Regions from separate parts of the Hydrogenophaga sp. SL48 genome, predicted to be linked through region 2. Evidence: predicted binding sites of a transcription regulator. Region 2 holds the regulator's gene; the other holds the start of a gene.
The links. The regulator HrcA, encoded in region 2, represses chaperone genes, less so after heat shock. The targets are predictions, from matches to a motif close to TTAGCACTCNNNNNNNNNGAGTGCTAA.
Positions count from the first base shown of each region.

Region 1: the regulator HrcA is predicted to act here: its motif matches at 1,247-1,273, upstream of rpoH (RNA polymerase sigma factor RpoH).

Region 1 is NZ_CP063400.1:465,891-469,299, reverse strand. It holds gene selD (selenide, water dikinase SelD) at 1-1,045, shown strand, start outside; gene rpoH (RNA polymerase sigma factor RpoH) at 1,311-2,270, shown strand; gene IM738_RS02215 (sensor domain-containing diguanylate cyclase) at 2,433-3,409, shown strand, end outside.
Region 2 is NZ_CP063400.1:3,061,786-3,065,194, reverse strand. It holds gene IM738_RS14510 (NAD kinase) at 1-819, opposite strand, end outside; gene hrcA (heat-inducible transcriptional repressor HrcA) at 947-1,969, shown strand; tRNA gene IM738_RS14500 (tRNA-Ile) at 2,006-2,082, shown strand; tRNA gene IM738_RS14495 (tRNA-Arg) at 2,109-2,185, shown strand; gene greB (transcription elongation factor GreB) at 2,260-2,817, shown strand; gene IM738_RS14485 (RelA/SpoT family protein) at 2,824-3,409, opposite strand, start outside.

The sequences.
Region 1 (3,409 bases), 2.6 Mb from region 2:
GGCCATCGCCATGCGCTGCGGCGGATGCGGCGCCAAGGTGGGCGCCAGCATCCTGACCCGCGCGCTCGGTAGCCTGCAGCCGGTCGAGCGCGACGACGTGCTGATCGGGCTGCACGCCCCCGACGACGCCGCCGTGGTGCGCGTGCCGCCGGGCAAGGCCATGGTGCACACGGTGGACTTCTTCCGCAGCTTCATCGACGACCCTTACCTGTTCGGCCAGGTCGCGGCCAACCACGCGCTGGGCGACATCTTCGCCATGGGCGCCGAGCCGCAGTCCGCCACGGCCATCGCCACCGTGCCACCGGGCCTGGAAGCCAAAGTGGAAGACCTGCTGCTGCAGATGATGACCGGCGCGGTCGAGGTGCTCAACGCCGCGGGGTGTGCCCTGGTCGGGGGCCACACCGGCGAGGGGCGCGAGCTGGCGCTGGGCTTCGCCATCAACGGCCTGATCGACGAGCAGATGGACGGCGTCATGCGCAAGGGCGGCATGTTGCCCGGCGACGTGCTGCTGCTCAGCAAACCCATCGGCACCGGCACGCTGTTCGCGGCCCACGCGCGGCACGCGGCCAAAGGCCGCTGGATCGACGCCGCGCTGAAATCGATGGTCGTGTCCAACCAGGCCGGCGCCCGCATCCTGCGCCAGCACGGCGCCACCGCCTGCACCGACCTGACCGGCTTCGGCCTGCTCGGGCACCTGGTGGAAATGACGCGCCCCTCGGGCGTGGACGCCGAGCTGCAGCTGAGCGCCCTGCCCTTGCTCGACGGCGCGGTGGAATGCGTCGAGGCGGGCATCGTCAGTTCGCTGCAGCCGGCCAATGTGCGCCTGCGCCGCGCGCTGCGCAACGCCGAAGACTTCGTGAAAGACCCGCGCTACCCGCTGCTGTTCGACCCGCAGACGGCCGGCGGCCTGCTGGCGAGCGTGCCGGCCGACCGGGCGGCCGACTGCATCCGCGCCCTCAAGGCCGCGGGCTACCCGCAGACCGCAGCCATCGGCCGCATCTGCGGTGCGTCGGACGCGCTGGAGCCGGTGGTGCTGACCCCGTGACTCGGGAGTTCCAGGCTTGGAGCCCTGAAAAATCTCTTTTCAGATCAACGCCTTGCAGATCCACGGTCGATCGGGTGTGCCTGGATCCATGGTGATGCCCCCGACGCCCGGTGAGACCCGCAAGACACTGTGTTTATGAACAGCAACGAAAAACGGAGAGGTTGTCCATCCCCAGGACATCACGGGGATGGAACCTTTGCTTTAGCACTCACTCACAGAGAGTGCTAATATTTGTGCAAGACCAACCAGAGGAGGGTCCTTCTACATGTCCACATCCCTGATAACACCCGTTGCGCTGCCGTCCGCCACCCTGGCCACGGCCAGCCCGTGGGCGAGCCGTTCGCTGACGCTGCCCGCGCTGGGCAACCTCGACGCCTACATTTCCGCCGTCAACCGCATGCCGCTGCTGACGTTCGAGGAAGAGCAGAGCGCCGCGCGCCGCCTGCGCGACCACAACGACCTCGACGCCGCTGGTCAGCTGGTGATGTCGCACTTGCGCCTGGTGGTATCCATCGCCCGCCAGTACCTGGGCTATGGCCTGCCTCACGGCGACCTGATCCAGGAAGGCAACGTCGGCCTGATGAAGGCCGTGAAGCGCTTCGACCCCGATCAGGGCGTGCGCCTGGTGAGCTACGCCATGCACTGGATCAAGGCCGAGATCCACGAGTACATCCTGAAAAACTGGCGCATGGTCAAGGTCGCAACCACCAAGGCCCAGCGCAAGCTGTTCTTCAACCTGCGCTCAATGAAGCAGGGGTTTCGCTCCGAGGCGCTGGACGGCGACACCCACCGCGAAGCGTTTTCCGACGGTGAGGTCAATCTGGTCGCGCGCGACCTGAAGGTCAAGCCCGAAGAGGTGCGCGAGATGGAAACCCGGCTCTCGGGCGGCGATGTGGTGCTGGACCCGAGCCCGGGCGACGACGGCGAAGACAGCTTCGGCCCCATCGCCTACCTGGCCGACGCGACCCACGAACCGACCGCCGTGCTCGAATCGGCCGAACGCGACGCGCTCGCCACCGAAGGCGTGGCCCGCGCCATGGGCGAGCTCGACGAGCGCTCGCGCCGCATCGTGACCGAGCGTTGGCTCAAGGTGAACGACGACGGCTCGGGCGGCATGACGCTGCACGAGCTGGCGGCCGAGTACGGCGTGAGCGCCGAGCGGGTGCGCCAGATCGAGGTGGCGGCCATGAAAAAGATGCGCAAGGCGCTCACCGCATTCGCCTGACCGCGCGCACGGCCCACGCACGACCCCGGACCGGCTCCCGCCGACCGGGGTTTTTTTCTTTGCGTGCGATTCAGGGCAAGGACCGATGAAGCGGCCCACCCGACCGGGCCTACCGGCCGTGTCAGCCGGCCACCTGTGCCGGGGAGACACAATCGGTGGGTCATGACCCACACACAAGCACTCCACCGATGCACCCCAACCGCCCGCTGCTGGCGCCGGCTGGGCCTGTGGGCGTTGGCCATGGTCTGGTGCTCACTCGTCCAGGCCGCGCCACCGGCATCGGGCACACCGCTTCAGCCGATCGAGCTGGATGGCCGGATGGTCAGTGTGCCGCTGGCGCAGCACAGCGTGTTCTGGGTGGACACGACCGGAACGATGACGGTGCAGGAGCTGGAGGCGCAGCAGGCGGACGTGCCGTTCGCCCTGCGCAGCGCCACACACCGGGTGCGCCTGGGCGAGCGCGGCGTGCTGTGGGTCCGCTTTGATGCCTGGGTGCGCGACAGCCGCTCGCACTGGGAACTGGAGCTGATGCGCTCGGGCACCGACCGTGTGAACCTCTACCACCGCCTGGCGGATGGCAGCTGGCACGAACAGCGCGCGGGGGACCATGTGCCGGTGAGCGAATGGTCCTCCCCGGACCGCTACCCGGTGTTCGGCCTGGACACGCGCACCGACGCGCCGGTGACCTACTGGGTGCGCATCGAACACGTGCGGGTGCCGTTTTCGGGCGAACTCGTGATCCACAGCCACAGCCAGTTGCGCGAGCTGCGCATCCTGCAGCAGTTCCTGCTGGGGGCCTACTTCGGCATGGCCCTGCTGCTGGTGCTGGTGGCGGTGGCCAACGCCCTGGTGTTTCGCGACACCAGCTTCGCGGCCTACGCGATCTACATCTCGCTGCTGGGTCTGTCGCTGGCGGCGTCGATGGGGGTGGGCGGGCAGTTCCTGTGGCCCCATTCGGCGGGCTGGAACAGCGTGGCCGAGTTCGTGCTGCTGCCGCTGGCCGCCGTGGCCGCCCTGCTCTTCGTCCGCCACGTGGTGCAGCCGCGCCGCATCGGCCGCTCGCTCGACCGCCTCTCGCTCACGCTGGCCGCCGTGTTCCTGATCGTCACCGCCTGGGACGTGATCGCCCCCACACAGCT
Region 2 (3,409 bases):
CAGCAGACGCAAGGTGTGCTCCGAACGCCTCACCACGATGCGGTCGCCGTGCATCAGGCTGGTGAGCGACTGCATGTCGAAGTTGGCGCTGGCGTCCTTGCCTGAGACGATTTCCACCGCGACCTCACAATGTGCCGGCAACACGATGGGCCGGTTCGACAAGGTGTGCGGCGCGATCGGCGCCATCACCCAGCCGTCGATGGCCGGGTGCAGCAGCGGTCCGCCCGCGGAGAGCGCGTAGGCCGTGGATCCGGTGGAGGTGGCGATGATCAGGCCGTCGGCGCGCTGGTTGGCCACGAAGTGGCCATCGACCTCGACCCGCAGCTCGATCATGCTGGCCACGCCACCCCGGTTGACCACCACATCGTTGAGTGCAGTGGCCTCGAACACACAGCGACCGTCGCGCCAGACGCTGGCGGCCATCAGCGCACGCGTGTCTTCTTCGTATTCGCCCCTGAGGATCGACCGCAGGTTGTCCCGGTAGGTGTCGAAGGGGATGTCGGTGATGAAACCCAGGCGACCCTGGTTGATGCCCACCAGGGGCACCCCGTAGCGGGCGAGTTGCCGCCCGATGCCCAGCATGGTGCCGTCGCCGCCGAGCACCAGCGCCAGATCGATGGACTGGCCCATGGCCGGCACGTCCAGCGCGGGGTACTGCAGCAGGCCGGTGTTGAGCGCTGTCTCCCGCTCCAGCGACACCTCGCAGCCTTCGTCATGCAGGAAATGAGCCACTTCCTCCACCACGTCGCGCGAGCCCGGGGCCTGGTATTTGCCGACGATGGCCACGTGCGCAAAACGCAAAGTCTTTCCGTCGGGCATGGACCCGTGGCGATGGGGGGAGGGCAGGCTCATGCACAAATTACAACATAGGCATTGGTGTGACCCGCCCACAAAAACCCTTGCACATGGACCGCCGCCACTTCGCTGGCGTCCGTAAAATGAAGGCATGTTGGATGACCGCGCCAAGTTGCTGCTCAAAGCCCTCGTCGAGCGATACATCGCCGACGGCCAGCCTGTGGGGTCGCGCACGCTGGCCAAGGCGGCCGGCATGGAGTTGTCGCCAGCGACCATCCGCAATGTGATGAGCGACCTGGAAGAACTGGGCCTGATCGCCAGCCCTCACACGTCGGCCGGTCGCATCCCGACTGCGCGCGGTTACCGGCTGTTCGTTGACACCATGCTCACGGTGCGTCGCGAAGGACTGGTCAGTGCGGACGAGATGGGGGCCGCCGGCATCGAGGCCGGTGCCCAGCCGCAGCGGGTCATCAGCCACGCGGCGCAGATGTTGTCCAGTCTGTCGCAGTTTGTCGGTGTGGTGATGGCACCCAGACGCACGTCGGTGTTTCGCCACATCGAGTTTTTGAGCCTGTCCGAACGTCGCGTGCTCGTGATCCTGGTCTCGCCCGAGGGAGATGTGCAGAACCGCATCATCCACACACAGGTCAGTTTCAGTCAGTCGCAGCTGCTCGAAGCCGCCAACTTCCTCAACGCGCACTACGCGGGCCTCACCATGGAAGAAGTGCGCGCGCGACTCAAGACCGAAGTGGATGCGCTGCGCGGCGAAATCGCCCAGCTGATGCAGGCGGCCGTCGACATCGGGACCGGAACTGGCTCGGCGCAAGAGCACATCGTGGTGTCTGGGGAGCGCAACCTGCTGTCGGTCAGCGAGTTCTCGAGCGACATGGGCCACTTGCGTCAGCTCTTCGACCTGTTTGAACAGAAGACCCAGCTGATTCGCCTGCTGGATGTGTCCACCCAGGCCGACGGCGTGCGCATCTACATCGGCGGCGAGAGCCAAGTGGTGCCGTTCCAGGAGCTGTCTGTGGTGACCGCGCCGTATGAGGTGGATGGCCAGGTCGTGGGTACGCTGGGCGTGATCGGCCCGCAACGCATGCCCTACGACCGCATGATCCAGATCGTCGATGTGACCGCCAAGCTGGTGGGCAATGCGCTGAGCCACAACAAATGAGCGGGTTGGCCCGGGCCCTACAATGCGTGCCTTGCCGGGCCGTTAGCTCAGTTGGTTAGAGCAGAGGACTCATAATCCTTTGGTCGTTGGTTCAAGTCCAACACGGCCTACCAAAAACCGTGCTAGAATACGAAGCTTAGCGGCTGTAGCTCAGCTGGATAGAGTACTTGGCTACGAACCAAGGGGTCGTGGGTTCGATTCCTGCCAGCCGCACCAAATGAAAAGCCTGCAGCCACAAGCTGCAGGCTTTTTTATTTTCCGATCGCATTCTTTCCCTGCCTTCACTGTTCATGAGCAAGGCCTTCACCCGCGAGACCGACAACGACGCAGACGACGAGCTCCCCGCTTCGCCAGCGTTGCCCACCGGTGTCAACTACATCACCCGTTCCGGCTACGACCTGCTGCGCTCGGAGCTGTTCGGCCTGATCGACGATGAGCGGCCCAGGATCGTGGAGATCGTGCACTGGGCCGCCAGCAATGGCGACCGCTCGGAAAATGGGGATTACCTGTATGGCAAGAAGCGTTTGAGGGAAATTGACCGGCGCATACGTTTTCTGACCCAGCGTCTGGAAATCGCCGAGGTGGTGGACACCTCGCTTCATCACGGGGGCGATCAGGTGTTTTTTGGCGCGACGGTGGTTTACTCCGACGACAGTGGCGCCGAAACCACGGTCACGATCCTGGGGGTGGACGAGGCCCGAAGCACACACCACGAGATCAGCTGGGTGTCTCCAGTCGCTCGTGCGCTGCTGAAGTCGCGCGTCGGCGACGTGGTGCGATTGGTGGTTCCCGGTGGTGTGCAGGAGCTGGAGGTGCTCTCCGTCACTTACCCGGCACCTGCCACCTGAGTCTCCTCAGGGCTTGAGGCGTTGCGCCTTGAGCACGGAATTCGTGCGTTTGAGGCTGCGCAGCACTTCCGCCAGGTGCACCCGGTCCCGAACCGCCACCGAGAAACGGATGTCGGTCGCCGTCTGCGCGGGCTCGTCGCCCATGTCCACGTGGGTGATGTCGGCTTCGGCGGCGGCGATGGCCGAAGCCACGCGGGCGAGCACCCCTTTGCCATTGGTCACGGTCACAATCACTGTGGTGTCAAAAGCACGCACCGGGTCGTCCGACCATTCCACCTGCAGGAAGCGCTCGCTGTCACGGGCCAGCAGGCGCCGTCCGGTCGGGCAGTCTTCGGCGTGCACGATCAGGCCTTCTCCACGGCCCAGGTAGCCGACGATGCGGTCGCCGGGGATGGGTTTGCAGCAGGAAGCGTATTGCACCGACAAGCCTTCGCTGCCATCCAGACTCACCACGCCTTGTGACACCGATTCGTTCTCGCCCGAGGCGTAGCGTTCGGTGCTGATCAGGACCGCGTCGGGTTTGAGGCCGGTTTCTGCCAGCAGCACCGCCAGTTTTTTGCCGACCATGTTGGCAATGCGCTTGCCCATGCCG